Regions from separate parts of the Allohahella marinimesophila genome, predicted to be linked through region 1. Evidence: predicted binding sites of a transcription regulator. Region 1 holds the regulator's gene; each other region holds the start of a gene.
What was found. Region 1 encodes FNR, which switches genes on or off when oxygen is low (the NO sensors DNR and NnrR bind a similar motif). Its sites were predicted from a motif close to TTGATNTANATCAA; they were not measured.
Positions count from the first base shown of each region.

Region 1 (4,246 bases):
ATCCGCCTTGGCAAAGTGGTCCATACCGATATAGACGTAGCCAGCCCTGGTCAGCATCGAAATGGCGAGTTTCAGCAAGGCCAGCCGGGTCTCCCTGCTCGGCAGATCGTCTTCCTGAATCCGTCGCTGTGGTTTGAACATTGCGGGCATATGCGCATAGTTGTAGATCGACAGGCGGTCGGGGCTCAGTTCAATGACCTGATTCAGCGTTTTAGTGAAGCCTTCGAGGGTCTGATGGGGCAAGCCGTAGATGAGATCGATATTGACTGATCTGGCGCCATGCTCCCGTGCCGATTCGATGACCAACCGCGTCTGTTCCAGCGACTGGATGCGATTGACGGCCTTTTGTACCTTTGAATTGAAATCCTGAATACCCACACTGATACGGTTGAAACCAATACGCCCCAGTACAGCCATCGTTCCGGCATCGACCTTGCGTGGGTCGATCTCGATACTGATTTCCGCGTCCTCCAACAGGCGGAACTGCGACCTTGTGGCCGCCATCAATCGCTCCATCTGATCGGCAGGCAGGAAGGTTGGCGTACCGCCGCCCCAGTGCAGCTGGCTGACGGCCGGATGCTCGCCAAACAGTGCCCGTTGCAGCGCCATTTCCCTGATGAGATAGTCGACGTACTTCACCGACAGCGAGCGGTCTTTGGTGACGATCTTGTTGCAGGCGCAGAAATAGCACAGCGTGTTGCAGAATGGCAGATGGAAATAGAGCGATAATGGACGAACGCGACCGGCCAGACTGCTTTGTTCAGCCCAGGCCGCATAGGTCCCGGCATCGAAGGCTTCGACAAAGCGATCGGCTGTGGGATATGAGGTATAACGCGGCCCATTGCGGTCGAGCCGTCCAATGAGGTCGGTGTCGACCTCGATATTCAGGTCGCTCTGCGGTCTGTTCATCATGGGGGCTCACCAGGGTGTATAGTGGCTACTCTAGCGGAGCAGCGCGCCTCCAGATTTGATGTGGATCAAATGCAACTTAATCTATGATAATCTCTTCCCCCCAGACACTTAACAGTCAGATCAACAGGCACAGAGGTCTCATGTCTGAAGCAGTCGTCAAGGATAATCAAAAGCCCGTTCTTCATGCGCTCAAGCTGGCCTGTTCCAATTGCAGTCTGGCAGAACTTTGCCTGCCCTTTGGATTGCCCGATGCCGACCTCAGCCAGCTGGACCTGTTGATCGATCAGCGTCGCAGCGTCAGGCGAGGCGAGCATCTCTATCAGGCTGGCACCCATTTCGAGTCCCTTTACGCCATTCGTCGCGGTTTCTTCAAGACTCACGCGCTGACGGAAGACGGTCGTGAACAGGTGACGGGGTTTCACATGACCGGCGAAATCATGGGCGTCGACGCCATCAGTACCGATATTCATGCCTGTCATGCCACGGCCCTGGAAGACAGTGAGGTGTGTGAAATTCCTTTCACTCGTCTAGAAAACCTGATACGCGAGATTCCTGCGCTACAGCGACAGTTCCACCGCATCATGAGCCGCGAAATCGTTCGTGATCAGAGTGTGATGATGCTGTTGGGCAATATGCGTGCTGAAGAACGTGTAGCAGCCTTCCTGCTGAATCTGTCGCAACGGAATGCTGCGCGCGGCTATTCAGCCTCCGGCTTTCATTTGCGGATGACTCGTGAGGAGATAGGCAGTTTCATGGGGCTCAAGCTGGAGACGGTCAGCCGTACTTTTTCAAAGCTGCAGGACGAAGGCTATATCACAGTCGACAAGAAACGTGTCGATATCATCGATATGGAAAGGTTGAAAGCACTGCTGTCGCATTGTTCTCCGCGTAACGTGCTCTGAGTCCAGAACGACTTCCATCTAAAACATGTATTCCATTTGACTCATATCAAGAAAGCCGCAGCCGATTGACGCTATCTTCTGCTCATGAGTTCTGTCCAGGTCGGCAGAGCCGGGATTCTTCCCTGATCAGAGGTAGACGTTATGAAAAAGAACATTCTTCGCTCAGCCATTGCCGTCATCCTTCTCGGTGCCGTGATCGGCAACCCTGTCATGGCAGCCGACACCTCAGGCGCACATAACGGTCACGGCCAGGCGGTCACCTATCGTCCAGATGTGAAGTTTACCCTTCGCACGGACATTGCAGACGGCAGACTGGTCTTCATCGGTGTCGGCGGCAATATTGACGGCCAGATCAACCCCGACCTGACAGTGGCAGAAGGTGCAGTCGTCCAGATCAACCTGGTCAACGGCGATGGCGCTACTCACGATATTGCACTGCCTGACTTCAAAGTCGATTCAGACAATATTTCAGCCAAGGGCTCGAGCACAGCGGTAGTGTTCCGTGCCGACAAGAACGGCGAATTCAAGTACATCTGCACGCTGCCGGGTCACGTCCAGGCCGGCATGATCGGCAAGATCATCGTCGGCGGCGCCAAGGCTGCGAAGCAGGAGCCGAAAGGCATCGATGTATCCATGGATCCAACACAGGTTGGCAAGCCTGTGGGCAAGCGTGGACCGCAGTCTGTGACTGTCGACCTCGAGACCACCGAAGTGCTCGGCCAGCTGGATGACGGCACCACTTATCGTTACTGGACCTTTAACGACAAGGTCCCAGGCCCTTTCATTCGGGTGCGGGTTGGCGATACAGTGACCGTCAACATGGCGAACAAGGCCGACAGCAGCCATATCCACTCCGTCGACTTCCACGCAACGACTGGCCCTGGCGGTGGGGCAGCAGTCACCCAGGCGGCTCCTGGACAAACCAAGAGCTTCGACTTCAAGGCGCTCAACCCCGGGCTTTACGTCTACCATTGTGCCACGCCGATGGTGGCACAACATATTTCAAACGGCATGTACGGCATGATATTGGTCGAGCCTGAAGGTGGCCTGCACCCGGTCGATCGCGAGTTTTATGTGATGCAGGGTGAGCTCTACACTGCTCAGAAACATGGCACACAGGGTGAGCATGAGTTTTCACTCGAGAAGCTGCTGGATGAGCGCCCTGAGCACCTGACCTTCAACGGCACTATGGGCGCACTGTCCAAGACTCACAGAATGGAGGCCAAGGTTGGTGAAAAGGTTCGCATTTACTTTGGCGTAGGTGGTCCGAATCTGACCTCGAGCTTCCACGTGATCGGTGAGATTTTCGACAGCGTCTACAACCAGGGCGACCTGACTTCTCCGCCGCTGAAAAACATTCAGACCACTACAGTCGCACCGGGTGGCGCCACAATGGTCGAGTTCGGGACAGAGGTGCCAGGCAAGTACATCCTGGTTGACCACGCGCTGTCCAGACTCGAGAAAGGGCTTGTAGGCATACTCCATGTGGTTGGCGAGGAGAACCATGAGATCTTCAAGGCGCACGGGGACATTGACCCAAACTCTGGTCACTGATACCAACGTCTGATCACGCTTTCCAGCCCGCGTAATGCGGGTTTTTTTATGCGCTATGCCAAGTGTACGGACCGTCCTGAAACGGAACGGTTTGGATCAGGCGGCATTGGTGAATCAGACTGTCTGCTCAAACTGGGCGTAAACAACTCTCATGCCGACCAGGCGCCTAGCCGACGGTCGTGGTGATATAAACAATGTATCGAAGCAAGAGGCTTGAAAATGCAGATGTCGCTGGAGCAAACACTCGATAGTGTGCGTGAGAAAGATCCCCATCAGCCTGAATTTCATCAGGCTGTCGAGGAAGTCCTGTCAACGCTGTGGCCCTTCATCGAGAAGTGCAAGGACTATCAGAAGCAGGGGCTGATCGAGCGCTTCGTCGAACCAGAACGCATCATTCAATTCCGTGTGCCGTGGGTGGATGACGCTGGCAAGGTTCACGTCAACCGCGGCTATCGGGTGCAGATGAACAGTGCCATCGGCCCGTATAAGGGTGGCTTGAGATTTCATCCTTCGGTCAATCTCAGTGTTTTGAAATTTCTCGCGTTCGAGCAGGTTCTGAAAAACTCACTGACAACGCTGCCACTTGGCGGCGGGAAGGGTGGGGCGGACTTCGATCCGAAGGGCAAGAGCGACAATGAGGTGATGCGCTTCTGTCAGGCCTTCATGACCGAGCTCTACCGGCATATAGGGCCGGAAACAGATGTTCCAGCTGGTGACATTGGTGTGGGCGGCAGGGAAGTGGGATACATGTACGGCATGTACCGAAAACTGCGGAACGAAGTCACTGGCACTTTCACCGGCAAAGGACTGAGCTATGGCGGCAGCATCCTCCGACCGGAAGCTACTGGCTACGGTCTGATCTATTTTGTCGAGGCTAT
Region 1 covers NZ_BAABBO010000007.1:466,919-471,164, forward strand. The annotation lists gene hemN (oxygen-independent coproporphyrinogen III oxidase) at 1-912, opposite strand, end outside; gene fnr (fumarate/nitrate reduction transcriptional regulator Fnr) at 1,053-1,814, shown strand; gene nirK (copper-containing nitrite reductase) at 1,956-3,368, shown strand; gene gdhA (NADP-specific glutamate dehydrogenase) at 3,588-4,246, shown strand, end outside.

Region 2 (4,246 bases), on a different contig from region 1:
CCCAGAGAAAGGGATGGTCGTACACGAACTCGCCCGCCACAGAATAGGGGCCGTATCGCTCCGTTTCTGAACGGAAAGGCCGGATCATCTGTGTGTGACAGACGTGGCATCCTTCACGGATATAAATATCACGCCCTTCCAGCTGGACTGCTGTGAGTGGTGTCAGGCCTTCGATTGGTTCAGTCACCGATTTCTGGAAGAACAGTGGAACGATTTCCGCCAGACCACCAAAGCTCACCACCAGGATGATGAGTGGAATCATCAGCCCTAGGTTGGTTTCAACAACTTCATGTTTCATCAGTCAATACTCTCCAGCTAATGTCTTCAGGCAGCCTGCGCTACGCTGTCCAGACTGACGGCTTTTTCCTGACGCACAGTACGGTAGAGGTTATAGGCCATCACGAACATGCCGCTCAGGAAGATGAGGCCGCCGAGCGCCCTGATCACATAGCCGTAGTAACTGGCATCGACCGACTGCACGAAACTGTAGGTCAGCGTGCCATCATCGTTGGTAGCGCCCCACATGAGACCCTGCATGATGCCGTTCACCCACATGGCTGCGATGTAGAGCACAGTGCCGATGGTCGAGAGCCAGAAGTGCACGTTGATCAGGTTGACTGAGTACATTTCCTTCAGGCCATAAAGACGTGGCAGGAGATGATACAGCGCGCCGATCGAAATCATGGCAACCCAGCCAAGGGCGCCGGAGTGCACGTGTCCAATTGTCCAGTCAGTATTATGCGAGAGCGCGTTGACTGTCTTGATCGACATCATGGGACCTTCAAACGTCGACATGCCGTAAAAAGAAAGGGACACGACCAGGAAGCGTAGGATCGGGTCTGTGCGCAGCTTGTGCCAGGCGCCAGAGAGGGTCATCATGCCGTTGATCATGCCGCCCCATGACGGCGCCAGCAGTATCAGTGACATGACCATGCCTGCGCCCTGGGCCCAGTCTGGCAGGGCGCTGTAGTGAAGGTGATGCGCTCCGGCCCAGACGTAAATACTGATCAGCGCCCAGAAGTGCACGATCGACAGGCGATAGCTGTAGATAGGGCGTTCGGCCTGCTTTGGCACGAAGTAATACATGATGCCGAGAAAGCCTGCGGTCAGGAAAAAGCCGACTGCATTGTGGCCGTACCACCACTGGACCATCGCATCGATCGCGCCAGGGTAGATCGAATAGGACTTCAGCGGGCCCACAGGCACCGCCATGCTATTGCCGATGTGCAGAATGGCTACCATCAGGATGAATGCGCCAAAGAACCAGTTGGCGACATAGATATGCTTCATCTTTCGCTTGACCACGGTACCGAAGAACACGACCGCGTAACTGATCCAGACGATAGCCAACAGTATATCGATGGGCCATTCGAGCTCAGCGTATTCCTTGCTTGAGGTGTAACCGAGAGGCAAGGTAATGACTGCGGCCACGATGACAGCCTGATAGCCCCAAAAGGTAAAGCTGGCTAGCCCGTCAGAGAACAGTCGCGCCTGTGAAGTGCGCTGCACGACATAGTAGGATGTGGCAAAGAGTGCACAGCCGCCAAAGGCGAAGATGACGGCGTTGGTATGCAAGGGACGCAGACGACCGAAGTGGAAGTAGGGTAGTGAAGTATTCAATTCTGGCCACACAAGCTGGGAGGCTATCAACACGCCCACCGTCATGCCGACGATGCCCCAGACGACGGTCATGATCGCGAATTGGCGAACGACCTTGTAGTTGTAGGTTTCATTGCTCACTGCAGTAGTCATTCTCTTACCACGCTGGATATTGAATTACGGTGTTACCGGGATTCCTGAATGTTGTCCGAGGTAGCCGCAAGCGCCACTGGATGGGTGGGGCTGCTTGAAACGGCTCGCATACTAGGTTCGCACTCTGGGTGAGTCAACCTAAAAAATGAGCAGAGCGCCGGTAGGCATGGTCGCCGATTCAGGTGAACAATAGTCGCAAAGAACGACTCTCGCTATACTGATATAAATCAAAGCGGATGCATTACAGCTGCGAAGATGCATCCAGAAGATGCTATTTGTAGTTGTGGTGGTTCTGCTGAAAGTTTAACCGACCTCGACACCGGAAGCGACAGAGAACGAAAAATGGACGATACCGGGGCAATCTATACCTGCAACATGGACCTCAGGGGAATGTATTGTCCCGAACCAGTCATGAAGCTGCATGAACTTATACGTACACTTCAACCTGGCGATACCATTCTGGTTCGTGCAACTGACCCGGCGACACAGCGGGATATTCCCAAGTTCTGCCTGTTCCTGGGACATGAGTTGTGCGAGTCGCACATTCAGCAGGAAGAGAACGAATTTCATTACGTGATCAGGCTGGGGTCAAACACCTGAGCTCAGCGGCTTGCTGTCAATTCGCGATTGGTCAGTAGCACATCAGCCAGATGCTGACTGAACGCGGCCAGTCCAATTTCGCCAACAATCCGCTGATTTTCCAGCTCGCGCCCCTGGCTGCTGAAAAATAGCAGCGCCGGCGGTCCGAACAATCGGAAGCGGTCCAGCATGGCCTTGTGCTCGACGTCATTATCGGTGATATCAGCCTTGATGAGGGCAAAGGCCTGTAGCTTGCTGCTCACATTGGGATGGGGGAATACCTGACGCTCCATCACCTTGCAGCTGATGCACCAGTCCGCATAGAAGTCCAGCATGGCTGGCTGACCATTTCGGACAGCTGTCGCGAGCGCTTCGTCGAGCTCTGCAAGGGTTTTCACGACTCTGAACGAATAGGCTTTACTGGTGTCGACAGGCTCGACGGGCGCCGCCAACGACAGAGCACCCCCAGCATCGAGTGAACGGCTATTCAGTGCGAAGCGCTCGAGTGGGCTGAAAGGATTGCTACTGCCCGCCGCTGCGCCCAGGAGCAGGGTGACGGCATAGATGAAAAGAACAAGGCCGAGCCCCTTTCGCAGGCGAAAGACACCAGAACCCTGTTCCTGTGCAGGCAGCGTGTCGAAGGCGCCGAGGTAGACGGCGGAGACCCCTGCCAGCACGCCCCATAGCGCCAGAGTGGCAGCGCCCGGCAGGATGCGCTCCAGAAGCCAGACTGCCACGCCAAGCAACATGATGCCAAACACAGCCTTGACTCGGTTCATCCAGGCGCCAGCCTTGGGGAGCAGACGTCCTCCGCCAGTACCGAGGAGCAACAGGGGTAAGCCCATGCCCAGGGCCAGTACCAGCAGTACGAGTCCGCCATACAGCGCATTCTGGGTTGTGCTGATATAAATGAGGACCCCGGTCAGCGGTGCGGTGACACAGGGGGAAACCACCAGAGCTGAAACAGCGCCCATGCCAGCAACGCCGGCAAGATGCCCACCGCTTTGCTTCTGTGAGACCGAGTTCAGGCGGTCACGCAGGAAGGCTGGTAGCTGCAGCTCGAAAAGACCAAACATCGCCAGTGCCAGCACAACAAAGATGACACTGAATACCGAGAGCACGAAGGGATTCTGCATGGCGCTCTGGATATTCGCAGCCGCACCGAAATAGCCAACGACTACGCCGGCGATGGCATAGGTCACGGCCATACCGAGCACGTAGCTGAGCGATAGCATGAATGCCCTCGGGGTGGATGGCCTTTGCTGCTGACCAGCAATGATGCTGGATAGAATCGGTATCATCGGGAAGACGCAAGGAGTAAACGCCAGACCGATGCCGAGGAGGAAGAACAAGCCAAGGTTGAACAGCGTACCTTCCGACAACAATATGCTGGCAAGTGAACTCGCCGATTCGGTATCGATGCCGCCTGAGCCACCAGGCCCTGGCGAGCCGTTGACTACGCTCGCAGCAGAATCAGGTCCTGAGTCCGCCATGTACAGCGCTTTTTCAGTCTGAGGCGGATAACACAGGCCCGCTTCGGCGCAGCCCTGATAAGTGACGGCCAGTTCTATTTCAGACCGGGCTGTCTGTGCTTTCGCTGCCAGTATGTCGAGGGCGGGGCGAATGTCTACGGTCAGGACAGCCTTTTCGTAAAATACCTCCACAAGACCAAAGTACTCATCTTCCTTGGGTTCGCCCTCGGCAGAAAAACCGATTTGGGGTTCGAGATGGGCGAGATCGGGCGCCGTGAAGCTGATGGCAAATCTGTCTTTGTAGAGATAATAATCAGGCGCAATGTCCCATTCTGCCCTGAGCTGTTCGCCGTCGACACTGGTTCGAAGCCTGAAGGCCTCCTGTGGCGGAAGAAACTCCGACGGTGCTGCGGAGAAAGCTGGTGAAGCGCTGTCCGAGCCAG
Region 2 covers NZ_BAABBO010000001.1:736,500-740,745, forward strand. The annotation lists gene ccoO (cytochrome-c oxidase, cbb3-type subunit II) at 1-298, opposite strand, end outside; gene ccoN (cytochrome-c oxidase, cbb3-type subunit I) at 325-1,752, opposite strand; gene tusA (sulfurtransferase TusA) at 2,095-2,352, shown strand; gene dsbD (protein-disulfide reductase DsbD) at 2,355-4,246, opposite strand, start outside.
Region 2: the regulator FNR is predicted to act here: its motif matches at 1,970-1,983, upstream of ccoN (cytochrome-c oxidase, cbb3-type subunit I).

Region 3 (4,246 bases), on a different contig from region 1:
CGCAGAACATGCCGTCGCACTGATACTGGCGCTGAATCGCAGAATACCCAGAGCTTACAATCGCGTGCGTGATGGCAACTTCAAACTGGACGGTCTGATGGGTTTCGACCTTCATGGCAAGACAGTCGGCGTGGTTGGAACAGGCAAGATAGGGGCTATCTTCGCCAGAATCATGCTGGGATTTGGCTGTCGCGTCCTGGCTGTTGATCCGTATCCTGATCTGACGCTGAAAAGCGATCTTGAAGCGGCCGGTAGCGGCTATGCGGAACTGGCTCAGGTGTTTGCCGAAAGCGACGTACTGAGCCTGCATTGTCCGCTCAATAAACACACTCATCATCTCATCGACGCCGCTGCCTTCGGCACCTCCAAATCGACACTGATGCTGGTCAATACCAGTCGCGGCGCGCTAGTGGATACCACCGCCCTCATTCAGGCGCTCAAGCAGGGACGAATCGGTAGTGTAGCCCTCGACGTGTATGAAGAAGAGGCTGAGCTGTTCTTTGCAGATCATTCAGCATCGCTCATTCAGGACGACGAATTCATGCGGTTGCTGACCTTTCCCAATGTGCTGATCACCGCTCATCAGGCTTTTTTCACTGAGGAGGCGGTTGAGAGCATCGCAACCATCACCTTACAGAATATGAGCGACCTGCAGGATCGGGGTAAATGTTCGAATGAGGTGGTGGCATCCTGAACGAACATTGCGAGCGGTGGTTCATCGGCAATCAGGGCTGCCCGGACTTCTTCTTGTGTGCGTCTTTCCAGACAAAGGTTCCAAAGGCCACGAGAAAGCCAATGGTCATTGCAACCACCGCCAGACCGGCCAATACATACTGATCCATGAACATGCTCATCGCTGCTTTCTCCGCTGAATACTGGTACTGATCACCTTGTCATTATACTGCTGCGAGCGGATGCCGAATTGACATGAATCAAGTCGGACGCTCGCGAGCATCACCTGCAATGATCAGATCTCTGCAGGTTTCACCAGATCAGAGTTTGATGGCTACACCCACCATGTAGACCCAGGGATCGATGTCTACGTCGACATCTGCCCTGACTCTGCCGGCATTCGTTTCTGCAGTGATGTCTGCCTTGGTGTCTATGTCTACATACCAGACAGCCGCGTTGAGACCGATGCGCTCTGTGAGTCGGTAGTCGAGGCCCGCCTGAGCGGCCAGCCCAATGGAGTCTTCCAGCTCAAGGTCAGTTGACGTGGCCTGTACGCCGGCTACAGGATTGTTCGGCAGACTGGCGAGTGCGCCAACCGAGTTGGTCAATGTCTGGGTGGTGTCTTCCTTGAAGAAGATGGTGTAGTTCAACCCTGCGCCGACATAGGGCTGCAGTTTCGCTTCTGATGGCATGGGGTAGTACTGGACGCTCAGAGTAGGTGGAAGATGCTGCACCTCGCCCAGCTTGCCCAGTCCGGAAAGAATGCCTGCGCCTTGGATGCTGTGTTTGAATGGCGTGGCCCCCAGTAGCTCGATCGCGATCTGTGGCCTGATGAAGTAGGTAAAACTGATGCCGAGACTGATATCACCGTCGACCCCAACTTCGGTGCCGGTCTTGTCGCCGGCGGCTGCAGACGGACGGTTGACCGCAATCGCCGAGCTGCTCTCAGCAGGATCGACGCTGGCAAGACCACCACGGATGACAAAGTCGCCAGCATCGTAAGCAGATGCGCTGGCGGCAGCGAGACATGAGGCAATCAACAACGGTGTTCTGAACATGGAAGCTCTCCTTGGATGATGAGAAAAGCTTACCGAAAGGCGCCGAGGAGGCCGTTGAGATAAATCAATGAGCAGGTCTATCCTGAAAATGTTTTTCCGGCTTCGGTTCATTGAAAATCATCATGGCCTTGTCATCAAACTGTAAACATCCAGCCGTAAGATCAATCGCGCAACATATGCGGCTTCACGAATATGTCGAAGTCCAGATATGGTATCGACTTGAGGCTTCCCCATGGATTCCATGCATGCATGACATTGCCGGGCTGAGTCCACCAGAATTGTTCAAGTGTCTCGCCGATGACACTCGCATTCGAATCGTCTTGCTCGTCGCGCGGGAGCTTGAGCTTTGCGTGTGTGAGCTCACAGAAGCGCTGGACGCTGCGCAGCCAAAAATTTCGCGTCATCTTGCGCAGCTTCGCGCCTGCGGATTGCTGGAAGATAGTAGGCAGGGCCAGTGGGTGTACTACCGGATTCATCCATATCTACCCGACTGGGCAAGGCAAATTATTGCCATTACAGGCCAGGCCAATCAGCAATGGCTGCTCGAGACTAGCGGGCGCCTGGAATGCATGGGAGACAGACCAATGCGAGCAACGAACTGCGGAGCAATGTCATGAGTAGAACGGTAAAGGTCGGTATCAATGGCATGGGCCGGATAGGGCGGCTGGCAGTGCGCGCACTGTGGGATATGGATGCCATCAGCATAGTGCAGGTCAACGACCCGGCCGCTGATGCAGCCACTTTTGCACACCTGATCAATTTCGACTCGGTACATGGGCGCTGGAAGAACGAGGCGAAGTCAGAGGGTGAAACGATCATTATCGGCGACTCGCGCATTGGCGTCACAGCTAACAAGGCCATCGAAGATACCGACTGGTCTGCCTGTGATGTGGTCATCGAAGCTAGTGGCAAGATGAAGACCACCTCAATGCTGGCTGCCTATCTGGAACAAGGCGTGAAGCGCGTCGTGGTGAGCGCGCCGGTGAAGGAGGCGAGTGTGCTCAATGTCGTGATGGGCGTGAATGATCATCTATATGATCCTTCCAAGCATCGAATCGTGACTGCGGCGTCCTGTACAACCAACTGTCTGGCACCGGTGGTCAAGGTCATTCATGAGGAACTCGGCATCCGCCATGGCTCCATCACGACGATTCATGATCTCACCAATACTCAGAGTATTCTGGATCAGCCGCACAAGGATTTGCGCCGTGCGCGTGCCAGTGGCATGAGCCTGATACCAACGACAACCGGATCAGCGACGGCTATCACCGAGATTTTCCCTGAATTGAAGGGGCGTCTGAATGGGCATGCCGTGAGGGTCCCGCTGGCCAACGCTTCGCTCACGGATTGTGTGTTCGAGGTAGAGCGCGAGACCACAGCCGAAGAGGTGAACCAGGTACTGAGAAAGGCAGCAGAGGGCGAACTCAGGAATATACTTGGCTATGAAGAGAGGCCCCTCGTGTCCATTGACTATAGGACAGATCCACGCTCGTCGATTATCGATGCGTTATCGACGATGGTCATCAACGGTACGCAGGTGAAGATCTATGCCTGGTACGACAACGAATGGGGCTACACCTGCAGAACCGCTGAGCTGACCCGCCTCGTGGGGCTGTCAGACTAAGTGCATGCCACTGGATTCGTCGTTATGAAAAACCTGGCAAGCCTGTCCCCCCAGATTCGTCAATACATGGTGGTCACCGGTAATTATTGGGCCTTTACGCTGACCGACGGTGCCCTACGCATGTTGGTCGTGTTGCATTTCCATAGCCTCGGTTACAGTCCTTTAGAGATTGCCTCACTGTTCCTGTTCTACGAATTCTTCGGCGTGGTCACCAATCTTGTCGGTGGCTATCTCGGTGCCCGGCTAGGTCTGAACCGCACCATGAACCTGGGCCTGGTGCTGCAGGTAGTGGCGCTGATGATGCTATTTGTTCCAGCGGACTGGCTTACGGTGGTCTGGGTCATGGCCGCCCAGGCACTCTCCGGTATAGCGAAGGATCTCAACAAGATGAGCGCCAAAAGCGCCATCAAGCAGTTGATTCCGAACGATCAGCAAGGGGCTTTGTATCGCTGGGTCGCCCTGCTGACTGGTTCGAAAAATGCGCTTAAGGGCGTTGGATTTTTTCTCGGCGGCGCGTTGCTGACCTGGGTCGGCTTCCAGCACGCCGTATTGACGATGGCGATTGCCCTCAGCCTGGTCTGGCTAAGCAGTCTGGTTTTGTTGAAGAAAGATCTTGGCAAGACCAAAGCCAAACCAAAGTTCAGCGAAATGCTATCGAAGAGCAGGGCTGTGAACGTGTTATCGGCGGCCAGGTTGTTTCTCTTCGCAGCCCGCGACGTCTGGTTTGTGGTAGCGCTGCCTGTCTATCTCAGCAGTCAGCTCAACTGGGATTTCTGGAAGGTTGGCGGTTTCCTGGCGCTCTGGATCATTGGTTACGGGGCCGTTCAAACCTTGGCCCCAACGATGACGGGTTTCCGCTCAGGTCGTGTGCCTGATGGGCGCACTGCCTTCG
Region 3 covers NZ_BAABBO010000016.1:10,173-14,418, forward strand. The annotation lists gene ABD735_RS16150 (2-hydroxyacid dehydrogenase) at 1-694, shown strand, start outside; gene ccoM (cytochrome c oxidase subunit CcoM) at 726-854, opposite strand; gene ABD735_RS16160 (OmpW/AlkL family protein) at 993-1,730, opposite strand; gene ABD735_RS16165 (metalloregulator ArsR/SmtB family transcription factor) at 1,976-2,347, shown strand; gene ABD735_RS16170 (ArsJ-associated glyceraldehyde-3-phosphate dehydrogenase) at 2,344-3,354, shown strand; gene arsJ (organoarsenical effux MFS transporter ArsJ) at 3,379-4,246, shown strand, end outside.
Region 3: the regulator FNR is predicted to act here: its motif matches at 1,785-1,798, upstream of ABD735_RS16160 (OmpW/AlkL family protein).